DNA from 2 places in the Salipaludibacillus sp. CF4.18 genome. Region 2 is predicted to be linked to the other one. Evidence: riboswitches for the same ligand, from Rfam matches in the RefSeq annotation. Region 2 holds a riboswitch; the other holds the start of a gene.

Region 1 (5,987 bases), on a different contig from region 2:
TATCATGCAATTGAAATTGGAGGGTGATAAATTATTTATTGCCATGGCGGATCCAATGGATTATTTTACGATAGACGACATCAGGTTATCAACCGGATTTCAAGTAGAAGTTGCAATTGCTACAAAAGACGACATTATTCGTACGATTAATAAATACTATGATCTTGATGACTCTGTTGAAAACATGTTAGGGGAAGAATTCAATCCCGAACAGCAAGAGGAGGAATCAATTGCCGAAGAAGATTCTCCGATGGTGAAGCTTGTAAATCAGTTACTCCTTCGGGCTATACAAGAGAGAGCCAGTGATATTCATGTGGACCCTCAGGAAGATAAGGTGAACATTCGATATCGTATTGATGGTGTACTAAGAACCGAACGGAATTTACCTAAACATATGCAAAGCATGTTAATTGCGAGAATTAAAATTATGGCTAATCTTGATATTACAGAATCGCGAGTCCCTCAAGATGGGCGAATCAAGATGAACGTAGAATTTCACCCTGTCGACTTAAGAATATCGTCACTGCCAACTGTTTATGGTGAAAAAGTAGTGATGAGGATACTAGACTTGGGAAACGCCATAAATGATTTGCATAAACTAGGATTCAGTCCGACGCATCATGAGAAGTTTAAATATCTTTTGAAGCAGCCTAATGGAATCATCTTGATAACAGGTCCAACAGGTTCCGGGAAATCATCCACGTTATACGCGGGCTTGAACGATTTAAACAGTGATCAGGTAAATATTATTACTGTAGAAGACCCTGTGGAATATCAAATTGAGGGGATTAATCAAATCCAAGTAAATACCAAAGTAGGCATGACTTTTGCTAATGGACTCAGATCAATATTAAGACAGGATCCCGATATAATTATGGTCGGTGAAATTAGAGATTCTGAAACAGCAGAAATTGCGGTAAGAGCTTCATTGACTGGCCATCTTGTTCTAAGCACAATTCATACGAATGATGCGATCAGCACCGTCAATCGACTAATCGATATGAAAATTGAACCGTTTCTATTGGCATCGTCCCTGTCGGGTATTATTTCACAAAGACTCGTTCGAAAAATCTGTCGGGATTGCAAGGGAACAAGAGAAGTAACAAAACGGGAAGCGGATATTTTCCAGCGACATGGAGTGATTATAGACCAACTTTCTTACGGCAAAGGTTGTCCTACGTGTAACATGACCGGCTATCGCGGAAGATTAGCTATTCATGAAGTGTTGACCTTAGACGATACGATTAAAAATATGATAATGAACGAAAAAACAGGCTCGGAAATTAGAGATTATGCACACTCAATGGGAATGAATTTCCTCATTGATGATGGACTTTATAAAATCAAACAAGGTATAACCACCACCGAAGAAGTTTTAAGAGTGGCAACAGATAAGTAGGTGAAACATTGAAAGAAAAAATAGATTTATTATTTGAAAAAGCAGTGAATGTTCAGGCATCTGACCTACATCTAACAATTGGTATGCCACCGATATTTCGTATACATGGTGACTTGGTAAAAGTAGATGAAGACAAGATATCGCCGGAAGAAATGGTCGGAATCACGGAAGCACTGCTTCCTAGCAGTCACTTAGAAATTTTGAAAGAAAAAGGAGAAGTCGATTTTTCCTATGGTATTCCGCAAGTGTCACGATTTCGGATTAATGCTTATTATCAACGATCTCACGTGAGTTTTGCGATTCGAATTATTCCAATGGGAGTTCCTAGTCTCGAAGATTTACAGCTTCCGCAATTACTAAACAAAATTGCGGAAAAAAAGCAAGGTCTTGTGCTTGTTACTGGACCAACGGGAAGTGGAAAATCAACAACTCTAGCAGCGATGTTGAAGTACATTAACCACTCATTTAAAAAACATATTATTACGCTGGAAGATCCAATCGAGTATTTGCACAAACATGATAATAGTATTGTGGACCAACGGGAAGTTGGTTTTGATACAAAATCATTTGCGAATGGTCTTCGGGCAGCTTTAAGACAAGATCCGGATGTCATTCTTGTCGGGGAAATGAGAGATTTAGAAACGATTTCTACCGCTATTACAGCTGCTGAGACAGGTCACTTAGTCTTAGCGACTTTACACACGTCAAGTGCACCGGCGACTATCGATCGAATTATCGATGTGTTTCCATCTGAACAGCAAGCGCAAATTAGAATTCAACTTGCTTCCGTTTTGACTGCGATTATTTCACAACGGTTATTTCCTTCAACTAATCATCGCAGTAGAAAAGCAGCTACAGAAATTCTGGTAAATAATTCTGCGATTGCAAATATGATCCGGAATGAAAAAATTCACCAGATTTATAATGTCATGCAGACAAGTCGCAGTGAGGGTATGCACACACTTGAGATGTCACTTCGAGAACTACTTAGGCGGAACGAGGTAAGTCACGAAGAGGTAGCTCCGTACTTACAAGAGAGGGATTCCTAATGGCTCAATTTAAATACGAAGGTAAACTGAAAAATGGGACAAAGAAGCAAGGGGTTGTCTTAGGTCAAACGCGGCGGCAAGCCATTCAAAAGCTACGGGCACAAGGAGTCGCACAAGCTTCTCTAACAGAAGTAGCTCCATCGTTATTAAATAAAGAGATTTCACTAGGTAATCCGGTTAAATTACAGGATTTTGTATTGTTTCTAAGACAGTTTGCTACATTACTCAAATCAGGTGTTTCTCTCTTGGACACGACAATGATCTTGTCGAAGCAGACAGACAGTAAAGTTTTAGGAAGGGCCCTTGCACAAATAGCCGATGAGTTATTAACAGGAAAAGCATTTTCAGACGCTGCCTCAGAACATAAAAAAGTGTTTCCGCCTATTTTCCTTAATATGGTCCGTGCAGGTGAAGTAAGTGGGTCATTAGATGAAACGTTAGAGCAACTCGCTTTGCAGTTTGAAAAACAGCATGAAACAAGGCAAAAAGTAAAAGCAGCTCTAGCTTACCCTGCTATTGTGGGAGTGGTTGCCATCGGTGTGGTAATCTTTCTGCTATCATCCGTTGTCCCAACATTTGCAAGTATGTTGAGTGATGTCGGAGGTGAACTCCCGTCAATTACCCTATTTGTATTAGGGGCAAGTGATTTTGTGTCTGGATTTTGGTGGTTGCTGATCTTATTACTAGTTATGTTAATTGTTTGTCTATGGGCGGTTCAACAAACTCCCAAAACGAAATATTACTATGACTATGCATTGTTAAAAATGCCGATTTTTGGTTCGCTATTGCAAAAAGCAGCGTTAGCTAGAATGTCTAGAACTCTTAGTACATTATTCTATAGCTCTGTTCCAGTATTACAATCGATGCAAATTGTTGAAAAGGTAGTCGAGAATGAAGTGATTTCCCAATCTTTGAAACAGTCACGTGAAGCGTTGGAAAGAGGACAAAAACTAACGACTCCGATGAAAGAGCACTGGGTTTATCCTCCATTGGTGATTCAAATGATTTCGATAGGTGAGGAAACAGGAGCATTGGATGACATGTTAGTAAAAATTGCAGATTTCTATGAGAAAGAAGTAGAATATGCAACGGACAAATTAAAAGCATTAATTGAACCGGTAATGATTATTTTATTAGCGGTCGTCGTAGGAACAATCGTTATTTCGATTATGGTGCCGATGTTCCAAATTTATTCAGAAATATAAATGAGATAGCAAAGGAAGCGATGAAAGATGATCGATTTAAATGGGTACTTGGATCATCAGGAGTGAGTAGTGCAACCGGCCTTCTCTATAAATAAAAGATTAAAAAAGAGGAGAGAAAAAACATGATGAAAAAGCTAAGAAAAATGTTGAAGAATGAAGATGGGCTTACGCTTATTGAATTATTGGTAGTTGTTGTTATTTTGGGGATTATCGCTGCAATTGCGATTCCTAGTGTGGGGAGTTTAATTGAAAATTCAAGAGATGATGCTTCTAAAGCAAACGCACAGCAATTGATTAGTGCAGCAAGATTGTATGAAGCTTCTAATCCAAATGCTACTGAAGTTTCGATTGATATTGATGGTTTAGTAAGTGGTGGTTTCCTTGTTGATGATATGGAAGACCCGCATAGCAATGCGAATGATCAATCGTATACAAGTGGAACGGTTACATTTGTTGAAGGTGGAGATCATACTGTTGAATTGGTAGGAATTAAAACAGTTTCTGGTACACGAAACAATCTATCTATTGCTGATTCATAAAAATGTAGTAATTCAATAATTATCCCCCACTCTTGTGGGGGACATTTCTTTATAATGATCTTCTAAGTTTGATACCATAGAAAACTTTAGATTTAAATATGAAAGGAAGCATGTCCATGGAAGTTCTTTTTCATGTATACTTATTTGTAGTAGGAGCAATATTCGGGTCCTTTTATAATGTTGTAGGCTTGCGGATTCCTGCGGGCGAATCGATTGTTACTCCGAGATCAAACTGTCAAACTTGTAAGCGAACACTTACATGGAAAGAGCTTATACCGGTTGTATCCTATGTGGTACAGCGGGGACATTGCAAAAAATGTGCATCATACATATCGGTAAAATACCCATTATTTGAACTGGCAACAGCAATTCTATTCTCACTTTCTCCTATCATTGTTGGATGGTCGATGGAATTAGTAGTTGCTCTTGTTTTTGTTTCGATGTTAATCATTATTACAATATCTGATTTAGAGACAATGCTGATCCCAGACAAAGTACTATTGTTTTTTTTAGTTCCGCTTCTCCTATTAAGAGTGATCGAACCGTTACCAAATTGGTGGGATAGTCTTGCCGGAGCAGCATTTGGTTTCCTCTTATTTTTGCTCTTAGCAATTCTAAGCAAGGGCGGCATGGGTGGAGGAGATATCAAGTTAATGGCTGTAATTGGTTTGGTACTAGGTTTTTCAGGAACATTATTAACGATATTTTTATCGTCATTCCTTGGGGCTGTGTTTGGTATTATCGGACTTATAACTGGTAAACTAAAAAGAAAACATCCAATCCCTTTTGGACCTTTTATTGCCCTAGGAGCAATTCTAAGCTACTATTTCTATGATCCAATACTAGATTGGTATGTCAACTTACTACTTAATGGAGGTTTCTAATGACAGGTTTATTAAATTTCAGAAAACAAGATCATGTAAGCTTACAATTTAAAGATCACGTCATCCGTTGTGTCATAACAAAAGAAGCCTCGGAAGCATCTATGGTGGCATTCTATGAGAAAGCAGTTCCTGAAGGTATCATAGAAAAAGGAAAAATTATTGATGAAACTAATTTCGTTCTGATTTTAGAAGAGTGTATCGCGAATTGGAAATTAAAAAGAAAAAGCATTAAATTTCTCGTCCCTGACTCTTCGATTTTCTTTCGGAAGCTGTCTCTTCCTAATAATCTAACGAAAGAAGAAATACGAGGTCATATTAATTTTGAAATAGGAACCTCTATTCATCTTCCTTTTGAAGATGCTTCTTTTGATTTTCATATTTTAGATTCTGAGGAAGAAACGGAAACGATTGAGATTCTTTTTTTTGCGGTTCCAGAACCGTTATTAAAACAGTATGTTAAGCATTTGGAAGACGGAAATACAAAACCAGATGTTGCAGATGTCGCAGCGTTGTCTCTTTACCGATTCTATTACTTGAATTATTTAGATCAGATAGATGACGATGCTCACATTATGTTATTGGAATGGGACATGACTTCGATAAATGTTAGTGTCTTCAACCATCATAAACCGATTTTTCTGAGGAGTATTCCTCATTACTTAGATGTAGAAAATTGGGAAATGACGCAAGAGGATTCTCTTGTAACGTGGAAAGATATTAATAGTGAAAAGATAGATGGTGATCTAGCTGATTCGTTTACGGAAATTGAACGAGTCATAGATTTTTATAAATACACCTTGTTTAAAGGTGAGAAAGAAGTGTCAAAAATCTTTCTAACGGGAGATCATCCAATGTTAATGAAGGTTAAAAAAATGCTGGAAAATTCCACGGGTCTGGAGATAGAGATGAAA
Region 2 (5,987 bases):
GTGCAACCGAGCCGCCGAAGGAATCAACCATTTCGCCAAGCTCCCATGCGCGTTGTTTTACATCTTGATCACGCAGTGGAATTCCGGCCCACTTGCAGCCTGTTCGGGTTAAAACTTCTTTTATTTCTTCAAAGAATACTACGTTCTCCTTGGTTTCCCACTCAGCTACCTTTGAATCGAGTTCATTTACCGCTATCTTTCTGACATCCTCTAGTCTTTCCGGAGTCATCATAGATAGAAACATTCTTTTTCGTTGTTTATGAGCTTCATCATCTAGTCCATGAACTCCACCTTCACCTAGCAGGGACTTTTTAATAGGCGTGGGGACAGCATCTTTTCGCTTAAATAGGTTGTTGTTATAAAACATTTCCGCTGCTTCTTTACCGCCCATACAAATTACTTTTTGTCCCATAAGACGTGTTTCAAAGATATCGGATTCTAACTCTTTGCGGAGCCCAGGAAGAAAGTGAAATCCTTCTTTGATGAGAGCCAGTGTATTATCAATGCCTTGTGCTTTAGGAATCGGGGTCTTTACATTCATTAGTGGAAAACTCCCTTTATCGTAAATAATTTTGAGACTCTGATGCTCTCTTTCGAAAACAATAATCTTCTAAGTATTATCCCCAACTTTGCCAGAATTATTTCTACTATATTCCTTTTAAAATTTTACTAAGTATGTGATTAAGTTTTCATAATTCTAGTTCGATTAAGATCTCTAATGAAACTGCATAGAGTCAATCTTGATAAACGTCTAAGGAGATGTACGTTAAAAAAATCAGCAAAAAAGGATAGACAGTTGAATGGATCATAACTGTCTATCCTGTAGTTTTATATCTGAATGCTTTGTATCTTTATAAAACCTAAAGCTTCCTGAATTCTTTCTGAAGAAAATGGCTTAACGATTTAGTCTTTCGCACCCGCTTGAATGGCTTCAACAACCATGCCTTGCTGACCCATCGCTGAACACATTATAACTAGTGCATTACCATCCAGTTTTTTAATTTCTTTTAGTGTATCTACACCATTTAACTCAGGCATAGTTATATCCATTGTGACAACATCGGGTTTTAATTCTTGATACTTTTCTATGGAAACCTGACCATTCTCTGCTTCACCTATTACTTCGTGACCAAGTTTAGTCAAAATATCTTTCAATTGCATTCTCATAAAAGCTGCATCATCTGTAAATAAAACACTTGCCATCTTTTTCGCCTCCTAAGTTTATCCCTATCTTTATTTACGGTTTCATTGTTGGAATTGCATCATAGTCATTTCAATAGATTAATCTAGTAAAAAGTAAATACTCATTGGTCCAACGCTTTCAAAGGAAACAGGTACGTGAAGTGCTTTTTTGTATCCTGTAAGTGTAGTATTCCCTTGAAATATAGTTGGTGAAGTGATATCTGTATTAACTCCTTGTTCGGTGATATTAGTAGACAATCTCCCGGCTATCATATTTCCTAACTCCCCGCTAAAAGAAAGTAGCATTTCTCCCTCAAGAGGCATGCCGAACATTGTTTGCCCGATTCCACCAAAGACTTCAGGATCTCCTGTTAATATCATTTTCCCTTTAAGGTCACCTGTAATTCCTATGAAGACACCATAATTCAAAGTTAGAACTTGTTCAGATAACTTTGCCTTGTGGAGTTCCAAATTTAACGGGACTACGCTCTTGATCGCATTAACTGTTCCATTCAATAAATTAGTAATATTTTGATTTTTTTCCGTTGTTAAGTTTGTCATATAATCACTGCTCCCCTTTTAAAGCTATGGTTGTACGGTCTTTTTACAATTAAGTATAATGACGCATGTAAAGTTAAGTATTTCGTTTATAAAAAATGAAAAATAGCTACCTAGTATAACTGTGGCAGCCATCTGAAAACCGTGGCGGCTAGGCTATCCTGGTAAAAGAAATAATTCCCATACTTTAGACCCTATGCTTTGCGTCCTACCCTTTCGAATAGTTTGCCTATATCAATACTAATATTATAATGTTAGTAGGACCTTTATCACCTGTCTTTTATAATATTACAATGATTTATCTCATATATCAACCTATTTCGACAAAACTTTATTTCATTGTACACATTTCGTATGGACTAGTAATTCTTATGCAATTGAAGAAGAGCACCATTAATAGAAGGATTTTACCCTAGGCTTGAAGTACTAAACTAAAGTCTCACAAGAGAAAACTTCGTAAAAAAAGATTCTCATAAGGCCATGATGCCCTTTTGAGAATCTTTGATTTTGTCTATTTTATTATACCTTGAGATTTAGCCATCTTTTTTACTACCTTAGGTGCTAACCAAAGCGTAGGAAGGAGAATAAGCGAAACAGGAACAGCGGTAAAAACAATAAATGACTGTAGGGCATTAATACTGCCTTCGCCTATGAATAGCAATACTGCTGCTACGGCTCCCATAGTTATTGCCCAAAACACACGAATACTTCTAGCAGGAGTATCATTTCCGGTTACTGTCATAGAGATACTGTACGCCATGGAATCAGTTGTCGTAGCAACAAATACAATACTAACAAATAAGAAAGCACTTGCTACCCATGTGCCGAATGGTAGTTGAGTTGCGATCGCAATCATTGTAGCCGGCATTCCGCCTTCATAGAGTGCATCTCCGATAGAGCCAGGGTTTTGAAGCTCGAAAAATATCCCTGATCCACCAACAACGGTAAACCAAAAATTGGTCACGAGAGGTGCAATAATAATGACAGCAAGGAATAACTCTCGAACAGTCCGTCCGTGAGAGATACGGCTAATGAAAAGCGCCATGGCAGGACCAAAACCAATAAACCAGGCCCAAAAGAAAATGGTCCAGTAGCCGAGCCAATCTCGATCCCCTCTGTATAAACTTAGTTCAAAATAATCTCCAAGATAGAGTCCAAAAGTACCAATGAAAGAGTCGAAGATAAAACCTGCTGGCCCTATGATTAAAATAAGGATCATCAAAGTTATTGTTAATATGATATTAAAACGACTTAGCCATTCGATTCCTTTATGAATGCCGGTTAGTGCAGATATGGCGGCAATGGTGACAAGAGAAAATATAATCACTACTTGCGTTAAGAATGTATTTGGGATACCAAACAATGACTCAAGGCCATAGGCTGCTTGAAGTCCTAAAAAGCCAATAGGTCCTATCGTTCCTGCAGCAACTGCTATGATAGAAAAAGCGTCTACTATTATACCTAGAATGCTGTTTTTTTTCATAATGCTGTCACCGAAAAGGGGATAAAGAAGCGTACGAGGTTTCATTGGCAACCCTTTTGAGTAGCCATACATCAAAACGACAACACCTAATGTACCTAATATTGCCCAACCGGAGAATCCCCAATCTAAGAAGGATTGTGCCAAGGCGGGTGAAATAGTAGCTTCTTGACCTGGAGCAATATCCCCATACATTGGCGGAGTCTCTAGAAAGTGGTACATCGGTTCTGCTGCTGCCCAAAAGACACCACCGCCTCCAAGAAGAGTGGTCATGATCATGGCTATCCACTTAAATGTACTCGTTTCAGGTTTTCCAGGCTCTCCAAGGCGCACATTTCCATATTTGGATACCATCATAACGGCAGCAACGATTAAATTAAGTAGCATAAATACTTGCCAAAAAGCACCAAAATAAGTTGCGGACCAGGCGAATGTTGACTCAACGAAATTAGCTATCCACTCGACTGAAATAAAAGAAGCGATCACAAATAAAACGAGTGAACCCCCGCTGATAAGAAAAACCGGCCATTCAATTTGTCGTTGTTTCAATATAAAGCCTCCTAAAGGTATGTATGTTTTTTAACAAGATAAGAATTTATAAAATTAGCAGCTACCTTCACGCCGCAAGTATCAAGGGAAACCCACCCTACTCGGGGCGGCGGAAGCGGATGCTGTATTTAATAAAAGACGGCTCTGCCGTTTTTCTTATAAGTAATTTAAAGCTTATTTACTCTACCACAACCCAATACGGAGAAACAATAGAATGAACAACCTTCTGTTTATTGTGAGTATTCTGTGAATTTATTTTCCTTGCTAAATACTATGGTAACAAAGGTTCCTCTGTATTATTTGGTGAAGCAAGAGATTTATGCAAAATTAAAAAGAATAAGATATAACGTGTGGTTTTTAGTAAGAAAAAGATTATTTAATGGAAGCTAGTGAAATTTTTATGAAAAACCTTAATTCATGTTTAATATATATAGATATAGGGAAGCACCTATATGAGGACGAGTATTTAAAGCCTGACCTTGATGAGAGATTTATATTTTCAGAAAAGTTGAATATCGTAAAGTAAGTTAACAAATGTAATGATTAAAAAAGAATAAAAAGTTCCAGCAGTAATGATGTAGACAATAGAGCTAACAGATGAGCTGGGAAGGGTGCTTACCCTTTCCAGCTCTTTTTTACGTTATTTAACTTTAATAGGGAGGCGCATGCCTAATTAGCATTAGGATATAAAATCTTTTTTTACTCTTAATTCACATAGCTAACGAAATATTTCTCCTGAAGTAAAATCCAATTATTTCCACAAGGGTAGGATTAAATTCCCTTGAATAATGGGTATGAATAAATTGTTATCTAACTCGTGAAGAATGAGGGAAGTAGCTTTTATTCAAAACTTACTTTTTAAAAAGTTTTCTATTAGGAGGCAGTAGTGATGGGCTGCAAATTTGAAGACTATTTAGTACTGTAGGATATTGTCAGGCACGTGGGATTAAATGATATCTTTTGGAGGTTTCCAATGGTTGAAAAAAATGAAGAACTAGAGGTTAAAAACAAACAAAAAGAAGTTTCCAGTTCTGTAAGTAAGGAATTACGTGATCATTTTGGAAGGGGTCCTGAGTCTGTTTTTGTAAGTTTAACACCCTGTGTAGTTGTGATCCATATCAGAAATTTTTTATCCCCAATAGAAAGTGTTCTTATGAAACAAGAGGGTCTTAAAGGAGTGGAATCTTTACGTGAGATTCTAATGAAAAGTGTTCTTCCTGAAATAAAAACCAAAATATCAGCTTCTTTCGATATCAAGGATTTTGAATTCTTTTATGATTGGAATATCGATCAAAAGTCAGGAATGATTATTGGAATTCACTGGGATAAAATAGATAGGCAAGAGATTGAGAAATCCTTTTATGGTGCAATGAATCAAGAGATTCGAAAAATAAGTGAAACTGCTGAAAAACAACCGGAGCATGTGTTTACTTATCAAGTAAATCCCAGAACGATTATTTCAGGCAGAGAAGGAATTTTGATTCGTATTGAAAAAGAGCTTATTAGTTTAGGTTCTGGTGAAACACTGCAAATTGCGAAAAGAAGATTAGAAAAAAGGTTACTTAATGAAGGAGAGTTTAACAAAATACTTGGGGTTTCGGTACAGGATATTTTTGTGCATTGGGATTTCGAGTCTGATAAAAGTATCATTGTTTTTATAACTGATCCTTTTTAGTGACAAACATATAAAATACCTGGAGGGAATATGAATCAAAATCAATTAAAAAAGATGTTAAAAGAATTAACGGTTGAGCCTTACAGTTCATGTAAAATGACATACACTTTTGCTAAGGACGAAGATAAGAAACCAGTTGTTTCTGTATTTTTAGACAGAGAAACAAAAGCTTTTCATATCCAAGATATTGAACAAGGGATGACTGAATGTATGAAAGATGTGGAAAATGCAGTATCTTATATTATTAAAAGAGTAAGTACTGAAGAAAGTATATAATGCCGCTTCTGGTCTCATTTTAAGTTCTTCTTTACATAAAAAGGAGAGAAAGTATTTTGAATTCTCTCCAATTTTGTAAAAAACCGTTATTTTTGTTTATTAGTGTTGATTCTCAAAGGTTTTACAATCTGTTTCTTCTTGATGTTCTGCTTCTTTCCCGGTGTGGCTGACTACATATATTCTGTCAGCAGCACAATGATTTCCGTTTGCCCAATGAACACAGTTACTTACTTCGCAAAGTACATCTACAGCCATCAAAAAACACCT

Evidence for each region. A riboswitch is a leader RNA that binds a small molecule or an ion and turns the genes downstream of it on or off. The one in region 2 is predicted to bind cyclic di-GMP.
Region 1: another riboswitch for cyclic di-GMP. It lies ahead of ACHABW_RS09135 (competence type IV pilus major pilin ComGC); the one in region 2 lies ahead of ACHABW_RS09710 (chemotaxis protein CheX).

What each region holds. Positions count from the first base shown of each region.
Region 1 is NZ_JBIMEV010000010.1:115,026-121,012, forward strand. It holds gene ACHABW_RS09120 (GspE/PulE family protein) at 1-1,399, shown strand, start outside; gene ACHABW_RS09125 (type IV pilus twitching motility protein PilT) at 1,408-2,448, shown strand; gene ACHABW_RS09130 (type II secretion system F family protein) at 2,448-3,653, shown strand; cyclic di-GMP riboswitch class II at 3,658-3,743, shown strand; gene ACHABW_RS09135 (competence type IV pilus major pilin ComGC) at 3,776-4,192, shown strand; gene ACHABW_RS09140 (prepilin peptidase) at 4,309-5,076, shown strand; gene pilM (type IV pilus biogenesis protein PilM) at 5,076-5,987, shown strand, end outside.
Region 2 is NZ_JBIMEV010000011.1:94,405-100,391, forward strand. It holds gene ACHABW_RS09700 (cytochrome P450) at 1-541, opposite strand, end outside; gene ACHABW_RS09705 (response regulator) at 904-1,203, opposite strand; gene ACHABW_RS09710 (chemotaxis protein CheX) at 1,282-1,743, opposite strand; cyclic di-GMP riboswitch class I at 1,884-1,980, opposite strand; gene ACHABW_RS09715 (BCCT family transporter) at 2,252-3,769, opposite strand; gene ACHABW_RS09720 (Na-translocating system protein MpsC family protein) at 4,743-5,444, shown strand; gene ACHABW_RS09725 (hypothetical protein) at 5,475-5,720, shown strand; gene ACHABW_RS09730 (DUF1540 domain-containing protein) at 5,820-5,975, opposite strand.